2 linked regions of the Desulfobacula toluolica Tol2 genome follow. Each later gene encodes a partner of the first gene's protein in a complex. Links are inferred from orthologs where the notes say so. Each region holds a gene or a part of one and is shown on either strand. Other genes may lie near its edges.

The links.
Region 2: the proteins of secY (region 1) and secG are in contact, whole or in part, in a crystal structure (PDB 5AWW), measured with the Thermus thermophilus proteins. The link is inferred for Desulfobacula toluolica Tol2 from one-to-one orthologs. Residues at the interface, in WP_096411648.1 of Thermus thermophilus: Leu14, Gln16, Arg17, Phe20, Ile34, Pro35, Pro37, Ile72, Arg108, Arg109, Asn112, Gln113, Arg116, Ile117, Ile120, Pro145, Gly146, Trp147, Phe152, Phe155, Val156, Val159, Thr160, Val162, Ala163, Gly164, Ala166, Leu167, Trp170, Glu173; in WP_223903268.1 of Thermus thermophilus: Tyr5, Ile9, Tyr12, Leu13, Ala16, Leu19, Val20, Val23, Leu24, Gln26, Glu27, Pro28, Gln30, Gly31, Ala32, Asp34, Leu35, Met36, Gly37, Gly38, Ser39, Ala40, Asp41, Leu42, Phe43, Ala45, Arg46, Val48, Tyr53, Thr56.

What each region holds. Positions count from the first base shown.
Region 1 is NC_018645.1:4,054,885-4,060,914, reverse strand. The notes cover bases 2,047-4,999. They hold secY (preprotein translocase subunit SecY), read left to right. Parts: upstream 2,047-2,839; coding sequence 2,840-4,159; downstream 4,160-4,999. Other genes in these bases: rpsK (30S ribosomal protein S11), read left to right, coding at 4,984-4,999; rpsM (30S ribosomal protein S13), read left to right, coding at 4,589-4,957; rpmJ (50S ribosomal protein L36), read left to right, coding at 4,463-4,576; infA (translation initiation factor IF-1), read left to right, coding at 4,195-4,413; rplO (50S ribosomal protein L15), read left to right, coding at 2,374-2,808. In the rest of the region: rplE (50S ribosomal protein L5), read left to right, coding at 1-58; TOL2_RS24375 (type Z 30S ribosomal protein S14), read left to right, coding at 36-263; rpsH (30S ribosomal protein S8), read left to right, coding at 318-716; rplF (50S ribosomal protein L6), read left to right, coding at 733-1,275; rplR (50S ribosomal protein L18), read left to right, coding at 1,296-1,664; more of rpsE, read left to right, coding at 1,696-2,046; more of rpsK, read left to right, coding at 5,000-5,379; rpsD (30S ribosomal protein S4), read left to right, coding at 5,410-6,030. UniProt on the Bacillus subtilis protein: The central subunit of the protein translocation channel SecYEG. Consists of two halves formed by TMs 1-5 and 6-10.
Region 2 is NC_018645.1:2,567,954-2,574,023, forward strand. What follows is about bases 1,998-4,990. They hold secG (preprotein translocase subunit SecG), read left to right. Parts: upstream 1,998-3,346; coding sequence 3,347-3,634; downstream 3,635-4,990. Other genes in these bases: gap (type I glyceraldehyde-3-phosphate dehydrogenase), read left to right, coding at 1,998-2,560; tpiA (triose-phosphate isomerase), read left to right, coding at 2,582-3,340; TOL2_RS11880 (AAA family ATPase), read left to right, coding at 4,053-4,990. Also shown: TOL2_RS11845 (PTS sugar transporter subunit IIA), read left to right, coding at 1-155; RNase adapter RapZ, read left to right, coding at 215-1,093; TOL2_RS11855 (PTS sugar transporter subunit IIA), read left to right, coding at 1,090-1,503; more of gap, read left to right, coding at 1,553-1,997; more of TOL2_RS11880, read left to right, coding at 4,991-5,798; ahbC (12,18-didecarboxysiroheme deacetylase), read left to right, coding at 5,795-6,070. UniProt on the Bacillus subtilis protein: Involved in protein export. Participates in an early event of protein translocation.

The sequences.
Region 1 (6,030 bases):
AACCGATGAGGAAGGCAAGGCGCTCCTGAAATTTTTTGGGATGCCTTTCAAAAACTAAGGATCTTAAGGAGGAAAGCTTGGCTAAAAAAGCTTTAATCGTAAAGGCGCAGAGAAAACCAAAGTTTTCAGTACGTTCATACAACAGATGCCCCTTATGCGGTAGACCAAGAGGGTTTATTAGAAAAGCTGGTATTTGCAGAATTTGTTTCAGGGGACTTGCGTCAGAAGGTAAACTTCCCGGAGTTACCAAATCAAGTTGGTAACCAGCAAATTTTAACACAAAAAAATTATATCAGCGGATTTTAAGGAGATTTCAAATGGCAACTAGTGATCCAATTGCAGACATGCTGACAATCATAAGAAATGGTGGTAAAGCAGGGTTTGCTAAAGTGGATATCCCCGGATCAAAAATTAAATTGAAAATGGTGCGGGTGCTGAAAGAACAAGGATATATAAAGGATTTTAAATTCCTTGAAAATGAAACGCAAGGAGTTCTTCGTGTTTATTTAAAATATGTGTCTGAAGGACAGCCCACAATTTTTGGAATAAAAAGAGTGAGTAAACCGTCCTGCAGGGTTTACAGTAAATCAAAACAAATTAAGCCGGTTTTAAATGGGCTGGGCATATCAATTGTTTCAACCTCAAAAGGGTTGATGACGGATAAGCAGGCCATTGAAGCGAACGTCGGCGGTGAAATTCTTTGTAACGTATGGTAGTACAGGAGTAATATATATGTCTAGAATAGGAAAACAGCCGGTTCAGCTTCCAGATAAGGTCCAGTTCGCCCTGAAGGGTGATATGATTTCTGTTAAAGGACCCAAAGGTAATCTTGAGCGACAATTGCATCCGGCCATTGAACTTGAAATGAATGATGGTTTTGTAATGGTAACTACAGATACAAGTGATAAGAAAAAAGTGGCTTTGCAAGGGTTGTTCAGGTCCCTTATATCCAATATGGTAACCGGTGTTACTGCCGGTTATGAAAAGCAACTTCTCCTTTCCGGTATTGGTTATCGTGCAGAAACAAAAGGCAACAGTCTTATACTCAATGTAGGCTATTCCAATCCGGTCGATTTTAAAATTCCTGATGGAATCCAGGCGACTGTTGAAAAGAATACGCAAATTATTTTGACAGGTATAGATAAGGAGCTTCTTGGCCAGGTGGCGGCAAATATAAGAGATCTTAGACCTCCTGAGCCTTACAAAGGTAAAGGCATAATGTATTCGGACGAAAGAATCATTAGAAAAGCCGGTAAGACTGCTGGTAAAGATTAAAAGGCGGGAGTATAAAGATTATGGGAAATACATCACCAAGGCTTATATCAAGGCTTAAAAGAAAAAAAAGAATCAGGAAAAATATTCTTGGTAACCAGGATCGACCAAGATTGAGTGTATTCAGAAGTTCAAAACATATTTATGCTCAGATCATTGATGATACTGATCGGATTACACTTGTATCTGCATCTACACTTGATAAAGAATTTAATGAAAATAAGGCAGAGGGTAAAAAGGCTGAGATTGCAAAGGCAATCGGAATCCTTATCGGCAAGAGAGCTCTTGATAAAGGAATTACAAAAGTAGTTCTGGATAGAAATGGATTTTTATATCATGGCCGCATCAAAGCGCTTTCAGACGGAGCTCGCGAAGCCGGATTGATTTTCTAATTAAGGAGGAATACCCTTGGCAAGACAGCAGATGGAAGATAGTGGATTAATAGATAAAGTCGTCAGAATCAATCGTGTTGCAAAAGTTGTAAAAGGTGGTAGAAATTTCAGCTTCAGCGCACTTGTTGTGGTTGGTGACGGAGAAGGCAGTGTCGGGTATGGTCTGGGAAAAGCAACGGAAGTACCGGAAGCTATCAAAAAAGGCCTGGAAAAAGCAAAAAGAAATATGGTCAAAATTTCATTACTTGACGGTACTGTTCCTTTTGAAGTTATTGGTAAAGCAGGTGCAGGCCGAGTATTGCTTAAACCGGCTTCTCCTGGTACAGGTTTGATTGCTGGCGGTGGAATTCGTGCCGTCCTTGAGGCCGTCGGTGTAACCGATATCCTGACAAAATGTATCGGAACACATAACACCCAGAATATTGTTAGAGCTACAATGGCAGGGCTTCAATCTTTATGTACAAAGCAAGAAGTCGCAAAGCGTCGTGGACTTAGACCTGAAGATATATAATGAGGTTGTGAAAAATGGCTGGTAAAATTAGAATTACGCAAATCAGAAGCACAATAGGAAGACCGGCAAAACACGGTCGGATTATTCGTTCTCTGGGTATAAAAAAAATGAATTATACGGTTGAACATAATGCTGATCCGGTTATCCTGGGACAGGTTAAAAAAGTGTCTCACCTTGTGAAAGTAGAGGAGGTGTAATATGCAACTTCATGATTTAGCACCTGCACCAGGTTCCAGAAAAAACAGGAAAAAAGTCGGAAGAGGTCCTGGTTCGGGAATGGGCAAAACAAGTACCCGCGGCCATAAAGGCCTTAAAGCAAGATCCGGCGGCAGTGTCAGGCCGGGATTTGAAGGCGGCCAGATGCCGATTTACAGAAGACTTCCCAAAAGGGGATTCTTCAATATATTTAAAACAAACAATGCAGTCTTAAATGTAACAGATTTGGATAGATTTGAGGACGGTGCAATTATTGATATGGATGCCCTCAGAGAAGCCGGAATGGTAAAAGGTCGTGTTGACGGTGTTAAACTTCTTGGTAATGGTGAAACAACAAAGAAATTTTTCTTGAAAAATATTCTGGTTTCCAAAACTGCCAAAGAAAAAATTGAATCTGTCGGTGGAACAATAGAATAACCTTATCAGAAGTGATGTAAGGAACCAATAAATGATCGAGAATAGTTACCAGAATCTTTTTAAACTTCCTGAGCTTAAAAGAAAGATTTTTATTACACTCGCATTGCTTTTTGTTTACCGTATCGGTATCCATGTCCCAACACCCGGGGTTAACGGAGCTGCACTGGCTTCTTTCTTTGCTTCTGCCGAGGGCACCTTGTTTTCCATGTTTAATATGTTTTCAGGGGGTGCATTGGAAAGGCTTTCCATATTTGCATTAGGGATTATGCCTTATATCAGTGCTTCGATTATTTTAGAGCTGATGACAGTTGTTGTACCACACCTTGAACAACTTAAAAAAGAGGGCGATGCGGGCCGAAAAAAGAAAACTCAGTATACAAGATATGGAACAGTGGTTCTGAGTATTATCCAGGGCTTGGGCATCAGTGTTGGTCTTGAATCCATGACCTCACCTGCAGGTATTGCAATTGTTCCATACCCGGGATGGGGATTCAGGCTTGTTACCATTATAACACTGACAGCCGGGACTTCATTTATCATGTGGTTGGGAGAGCAGATTACCGAAAGAGGAATAGGAAATGGAATTTCCCTGATTATTTTTGCAGGTATTGTTGCAAGGATGCCGATAGCGATGGGTAATACAATACGACTTATGACAACTGGTGAAATGGGGATTTTTGCGATAATTATTCTTATTGTTCTCATGGTGATTGTTATTGCTGCAATTATATATATGGAACAGGCGCAGCGGCGCATACCCGTGCATTATGCAAAACGTGTTGTGGGGCGGAAAATGTATGGAGGACAAACTTCTCATCTTCCGCTTAAAATAAATACAGCCGGTGTAATCCCGCCTATTTTTGCTTCTTCCATTATTATGTTTCCTACGACTTTGGCACAATTTATCAATTTGCCGATTATGAAAACCGTAGCGGCAATGTTCAGCCCTGGAACAATTTGGTACTATCTTCTTTATATAGGATTTATTATTTTCTTTTGTTTTTTTTACACCGCTGTACAGTTTAATCCTGAAGATGTTGCTGAAAATATGAAAAAAAATGGTGGTTATATTCCGGGTATCAGGCCGGGGAAAAGAACATCCGAATACATTGATAAAGTGTTGACCCGCATTACTGTAGGTGGAGCAATTTATGTGTCTGCCGTGTGCGTTCTGCCAACCTTTTTAATGAGCAAGTTTAATATTCCGTTTTATTTTGGGGGTACGGCCCTTTTGATTGTTGTGGGGGTGTCAATTGATACCATTTCCCAGATAGAGTCCCATTTGATTACAGGTAATTATGACGGATTTCTGGGAAGATCCGGTGCCAAGAGAATAAAAGGCAGATCCTGATTTGAACACTAAAACTAAAGGAGATTAATAAGATTATGGCAAAAGAAGAACCCATCAAAGTTGACGGGAAAGTACTTGAAACATTACCAAATGCCATGTTCAGAGTTGAGCTGGAAAACAAGCATGTACTGCTTGCTCATATTTCAGGCAAAATGAGAATGCATTTTATTAAGATCTTACCAGGAGACAGGGTGACGGTTGAAATTTCACCTTATGATTTAAGTCGGGGAAGGATTACATATAGATATAAATAAATATTATATTTTATTTAAGATATAAAAATATTAGATTAGGAGTAAATGGATGAAAGTCAGAGCATCTGTAAAAAAAATCTGCAGAGATTGTAAAGTTATAAAAAGACGTGGTGTCATAAGAGTGATTTGTATTAATAAACGCCATAAACAGCGGCAGGGATAGGGGGGAAGAAATTTGGCACGTATCGCAGGAGTAGATTTACCAAGAGATAAGCATGCTTGGATAGCTTTAACCTATATCTATGGAATAGGTGCAAGCAGATCAAAGCTAATACTTGCAAAAACAGGTATTGATCCTACTACAAAGGCAAATGACCTTACAGAAGAACAGGTTAATGAGATAAGAAAAGTCATTGATGCTGAGTATAAGGTTGAAGGTGAACTTAGAAGTGAAGTGTCCATGAATATTAAAAGGCTTATGGATTTAGGTTGTTACAGAGGGTTACGTCATCGTAAAGGCCTTCCCTGTCATGGTCAGCGAACCAGTACAAACGCCAGAACACGAAAAGGTCCAAAAAGGACTGCGGTTAAAAAGAAAAAGTAGGATAATCTAAAAAGGTACTATTAATTATGGCAAAAAAGTCTAAAAAAGTTGTGTCCAAAAAACGGGTTAGAAAGAACATTTCTACCGGCATTGTTCATATTCAATCCACTTTTAATAATACAATCGTTACCATTGCCGATGAAAACGGAAACACTATTTCATGGTCAAGTGCTGGTATGCAGGGATTTAAAGGCTCAAGAAAAAGCACTCCATTTGCCGCAAAACTGGTTGCAGAAGATGCAGGTGCCAAAGCAATGGAACACGGTATGAAAAATATCGGTGTATTTGTTAAAGGCCCGGGGCCTGGTAGGGAATCTGCTTTAAGAGCCTTGCATGCGCTTGGATTCAATATATCCATGATCAAAGATGTTACCCCGGTTCCTCATAATGGATGCCGTCCGCCAAAAAGAAGAAGGGTATAAGAATACTCGTTTGATAAAGGAGAAAAAACATTGTCACGTTATAGAGGTTCTGTTTGCCGACAATGCAGACGCGAAAATATGAAACTTTTTTTGAAAGGCGACAGATGCTTTTCAGATAAATGCAGTTTTGATAGAAGAGGCTATCCCCCCGGACAGCATGGGCAAAGAAGAAGTAAATTGTCAGATTACGGGATTCAGCTCAGAGAAAAACAAAAAGTCAGAAGGCTTTACGGAATTTCAGAAAAACAGTTTAGAATTTCTTTTAGAAAAGCGGACAAACGAAAAGGAATTACAGGGACAAACCTGTTGAGTCTTTTGGAAACACGTTTGGATAATACTGTTTTTAGAATGGGATTTGTTAATTCTAGAAATCAGGGTCGACATTTTGTAAAGCATAATCATTTTGTGGTAAATGGTAAAAAAGTAAATATACCGTCTTATCAGGTTAAAAAAGGTGATGTGATCGAACTTCGAGAGAAAAGTAAAAAAATTCAGGCTATTTCAGATTCCCTGGATGCTATTGTTCGACGCGGGATCCCTCAATGGCTTGAAATCAATAAAGAAAATTTCAAAGGCGAAGTTGTAGGCGTTCCTGCACGAGAAGATATCACGCTTCCTATTCAGGAACAATTGATTGTAGAGCTTTATTCA
Region 2 (6,070 bases), 1.5 Mb from region 1 along the record:
TATTGACAACACAAAACTCTACCGGTGATCATCTTAAAGTATTGGCCCAGATTTCCAAACTTTTAAAAATGGATCATTTTAAACAAAGACTGCTAACCGCAGAATCCGTTGATGAGATTTACAATATCATTATGGAGCAGGATGAAGACTTTTAACCTTTGGGTCACACATAATTTAAAGGTAACAAGCAACCTGAAGGTCATAATCAAGTAAAATGCAAAAGTTTTATATCATAACCGGCCTTTCCGGGTCCGGAAAAACAACGGCTGTTCAAGCATTTGAAGATGCTTCGTTTTATTGTGTCGACAATATGCCCATAGAACTTTTGCCTAAATTTCTGGACCTGCCGTTAAAAGAGAGTCCTGAAATCAAGGGACTGGCGTTTGTGATGGATATGAGAAGTAAAAATTTCATATCAAATTATGCACAAGGCATTGCCTCAATTGAGGATCATTTGAGTATGACACCCCGGATCATATTCCTTGAAGCCGCTGAGAACAAACTGTTACAAAGATTCAGCCAAACCAGGCGGCAACATCCCCTGACAAATGAAAAAAGTCTTTTGGACAATATTCAACTGGAAAAAAGAATGATGGCACCCATCAAAAAAACGGCACATCATATTATTGATACGACCCATTTGAATGTTCATCAGCTGAAATCTCAAATCCTTGACCTTATTCATGATGGGGACAAATCCATCAGTCTGACAAAAATAAATATTATTTCATTTGGATTTAAATATGGGATTCCCAATGATGCCGATCTTGTTATGGACATGAGGTTTTTGGCCAATCCCTATTTTATAAAGGAACTTAAAAGCCAGGATGGAGAGTCCGAAGCGGTTAAACATTTTGTATTATCACAAAATGAAACCCGGATTTTTCTTGAAAAATATTTAAACCTGCTTGATTACTTAATTCCTTTATACAAGATGGAAAACAAGGCATATCTCACGATTGCCGTTGGATGTACAGGCGGCAGACATAGAAGCGTGGCCATTGCAAGAAGTATTTATGAACATTTAATTAAAAAAAGACTTAATCCCGGTCTGATCCACAGAGACATTGACCGGGACATAAAGGAAACATGACAGGCATACTTTTAGTCACCCATGCAAATTTAGGAAGTTCACTTGTTGAAACTGTTGAATTTATTTTAGGAAGCAAACAGGACAACCTGTTTTCCGTTTCCATTAATATCCTTGAAGATCCGGATAGCTTAAGAAAAAAAATTAAAAAAGGAATTTCAAAAGTCATAACAGACAATGGCGTTATTATTTTTACGGATATGTTTGGAGGAACGCCTTCAAACTTAAGTTATGCTTTCCTGGAAGAAGGACGGGTGGAAGTCATTTCCGGTGTCAATCTTCCTATTCTCTTAAAAGCAGTCAAATCAAGATCCAAGATGGATATGGAAAAATTAACCTCATCCCTTATAGAACATGGGAAAAAAAGCATATCCCTTGCCAGCGAGATTTTAAAGGGAACAAAAAGGGCATAATTTTTTTCTTATCCATATTTTTAGCAGGTATTTTAAAGGAGAACGAAAAATGACTATCAAATTAGGAATTAATGGATTTGGCAGAATCGGCAGGATGGTCTTTCGTGCAGCGTTAAATAATCCAGATGTGGAGGTGACGGCTGTCAATGATCTTACAGACACAAAAACCACAGCCCATCTGCTTGAATATGACTCTGTTCATGGTGCCTTGAAAACCAAGGTTTATGCAAACAAAGATTCAATTATTGTTGACAATAAAACAACCAAAGTTACGTCCTTTAAAGATCCTGGACAAATTCCATGGAAAGATACAAATGTGGATATTGTCTGCGAATGCACAGGGTTTTTCCGAGATCGTGACGGTGCTTCCAAACATTTTGTAGGAGGAGCTAAAAAAGTTATCATTTCTGCGCCTGCAAGCAATCCTGACATTACAATCGTGATGGGCGTTAACCATGACATGTATGATCCTGCATCCCATAACATCATTTCAAATGCGTCATGTACAACCAATTGCCTTGCTCCGGTTGCAAAGGTTTTGCTTGAAAACTTTGGTATTATCTCAGGCATGATGACAACCATTCATTCGTACACAGGTGATCAGCGTATTCTTGATTTTCCACATAAAGATTTAAGACGGGCAAGGGCTGCCGGCCTTTCAATGATTCCAACAACTACCGGGGCTGCAAAAGCCGTATCATTAGTTCTTCCGGAACTTGACGGCAAGCTCAATGGTTTGTCTGTACGTGTACCAACCCCCAATGTTTCCATGGTGGATTTTGTTGTAATTACTGAAAAAACAGGCCTTGGAAAAGAAGATATAAACCTGGCTTTGGAAAGAGCATCCAAAGAACATCTTAAAGGCATATTGGGGTATTGCAATATCCCCCTGGTTTCAATTGATTTTAATTCAAATCCACTTTCATCAATTGTTGATGCCGGTTGTACGGATGTCATTAACGGCAACATGGTAAAAACTTATTCATGGTATGATAATGAGGCTGGTTACTCCAACAGAATGATTGACCTGGCCGTAATGGTGGGAAAATCCTTATAACTGATCCGGAGGCACAAAATAATGAGTAGAACCCCTTTCATAGCCGGCAACTGGAAAATGTATAAAACCGGTCCGGAAGCTGTAGAAACAGCCAGGATACTTACACAACTTTGTTCGAATGTTCAAGAAATTGATGTCATGATTGCACCAACCTTTCTTTCGCTGCCCCTGGTTGCAGCATCCCTTGAAGGCAGTAAGGTAAAAATCGGGGCACAAAACCTTTATTTTGAAAAACAAGGCGCTTTCACCGGTGAAGTCAGTGCAGATATGATAAAAGCTGCCGGTGCGGAATATGTCATAATCGGGCATTCCGAAAGACGGCAGTATTTCGGTGAAACCAATGCCTTGGTATGCAAGAAAATTAAAGCTGCCATTGAAGTCGGCCTGAAGCCGATTTTATGTATTGGAGAATCGGAAAATCAAAGAAATAAAGAAAAAACATTTTTGACACTTGACAAACAGGTGTCAGATGGGTTAAAAGGCTTTGGTCTTGATGAGCTAAAAGATTTAGTTGTTGCTTATGAACCTGTATGGGCTATTGGCACTGGAAAGACAGCCACAGTCGATCAGGTTAAAAAAGTTCACCAGTACCTACGTTCTTTGCTTGAAAAATTATTTTCAAAGGACTTTGCTGATCAAACACGTATAGTGTATGGTGGTTCAGTCAAACCGGAGAATGTAAAAGAGTTAATGGGTATTGAGGATGTAGACGGAGCTCTTGTTGGTGGAGCAAGCCTTGATGCAAACATATTTATTAACATTATAAATTATGACATTTAATAAATTATGACAACTTTAGTAGTTACATTACATGTTAGCGTTTGCATCCTGTTGATTCTGATTGTATTGCTTCAAAGCGGAAAAGGTGCGGAAATGGGAGTTTCTCTTGGCGGCGGAGCCGGCCAGACACTTTTTGGCGCGGGAGGGCCTGCAACCATCCTGACTAAGATCACAACAGCCGTTGCCATTATCTTTATGGTAACATCCCTGACATTGGCTTATTTATCAGGCCATCAGTCAGAGACATCGGTGATGAAGGGAAATACAGTACCTGTTGAACAGACGACCGAATAAAATATTAGGATAAAAAATGCCGAAGTGGTGGAATTGGTAGACACGCACGCTTGAGGGGCGTGTGGGGCGACCCGTGGGAGTTCAAATCTCCCCTTCGGCACCACAAAATATAAAAAGCCGCGAACAATAGTTGTTCGCGGCTTTTTTTTTAAAATTTTATCTAAAATCAGTTATCAAACTTCAGGTGTTACATGTCAAAAAATTATAGAAGAAATTGTCTTAAGTGTGAATTCTTCTATGTCACATGGAATCCGCAACATCCGAATGGATGCAAGGCAATGGGCTTTAAAACCAAACAATTGCCTAGCGTTGTCGTATTTCAATCTTCTGGAAAACCATGTGCGCTTTTTAAAGAAAAAACACTAAAGAAACCCAAGTCATCTTGAATTATTTTCAACCTTGTTTATATTAGACTATTATGACAGATAAAAAAAACATTAGATCGCAAGATCCTAAAAAAATAGAAAAGGAACTGGGTGAGTTTCTAAATAAAAAATTTGGTGGCAATGTTAAAATTATTTCCCCGTCTGTTCTTCCGCATCAGGAACCTATTTCGGGAAAACCGGCTGATAACAGAAGAAAAAACCTTATCAATTTTAACATCAAACCTGAGGAACTTATTGCATATCTTGACCAGTATGTCGTAAGACAGGCAAAAGCCAAATCCGTTCTGGCAACCAAGATATGCACCCACTTTAACCGGATCAGACACTCCCAAACTTCGGGAGAAGAGATGTCAAAGATCACCGGTAATATAAAATCCAATATTTTAATGTTAGGTCCCACTGGAATTGGAAAAACATATCTGATCAAGCTGATTGCCAAAAAGATCGGGGTGCCTTTTGTAAAGGCAGATGCAACAAAATTTTCTGAAACCGGTTATGTTGGCGGGGATGTAGAGGATTTAATCCGGGATCTGGTCAAGGATGCCAATGATGACATTGCGCTTGCCGAATGCGGCATTGTTTACATTGACGAGATTGATAAAATTGCCGCCAGTCCCAATGTAATTGGGGCACAAGTATCACGGACAGGCGTTCAAAGAGCTTTGTTAAAACCCATGGAAGAAACCGATGTTGACCTGAAAGTACCCCATGATCCGGTTTCCATGATGCAGGAATTGGAAGCCTATCAAAGAACCGGGAAAAGAAGCCGGCGACGTGTCAACACCTCAAATATTCTTTTTATTGTCAGCGGTGCGTTTGGCGGACTTTCCGATGTCATCAGAACACGATTATCAAAACAGAATATCGGGTTTGGTTCAAAGCTTGTAAAATCTCAAAATGACAATGACCTGTTAAATAAAACCAAAGCCGAGGATCTGGTTAATTTTGGCTTTGAATCTGAATTCATAGGAAGAATTCCTGTTAGATGTATTCTTGACCCCCTGAGTGAAGAAGACCTGTTTTCAATTTTAAAAATGCCCAACAATCCGGTTACACTGAGTAAGCGCCTTGATTTTAATGCATATGGCATAAAAATTGTTTTTACAGATGATGCATTAAAATTTCTTGCCCAAAAAGCTTCCAAGGAAAATACAGGTGCCCGGGGTCTTGTAAGTGCGGTTGAAGAAGCCTTGCTTGATTTTGAAGAAAAGCTGCCGTCGCATAACATTTGTAAATTTGCAGTCACAAAAAAAGTTCTGGAAGATCCAAAAAACCATCTTAACGACCTTATATCAAAACAAAACCTGGCAACTTGGGACATGCTTTATGAAAAAGCTTTTCTTGACCATAAAACGTATATATCAAGCTATATAAAAGACAATTGGAAAACATTTTCAATAGGACATGGCCTGAACCTGTCGGAAAGCCTGTGCAATATGATGGCGCTTTGCTTTTGCAATACTGTCATGGAAATTGAAGATGCTGTAAAAAAAATCAAAAAACTCCATGATTCAGTAAAAGAAATTGAGCTTGAAGTATCAAAAAGCTATAACCTGAATATTGTTTTTGAAGAAGATGCCATTGATTTCCTGATTGAACAGTTTATCAAGCACAATGCAACCAGTGAAGAAATATTAACCAAAATCTATGACAACTACTATGATGGATTTAATCTGATCCGGGAAAAAACCGGAAAAAACAGATTTTTTCTGACCAAAAAAGCCTTAGTTGACCATGAAACATACCTTAACGACCTTATCAGGAAAGAAATAATATGATTGGAATTTCAAAGCTTTATTGCGCAACTGTAGAACCATCAGATGCATTAAGATACTCAAGGCAATCAGGACAACTGCCCTCCCATCTTTTGCAGTTTTCAAAGGATAAAAAGCCCGTGGTTGTCTGGAATATGACCCGGCGCTGCAATCTTAAATGTGTTCATTGCTATGCCAGATCGGAAGACATTTCCTATGACAATGAACTTACCCATGAACAAAGCCTTGCCATGATTGATGACCTGGCTGATTTTGGTGTGCCGGTCCTTTTGTTT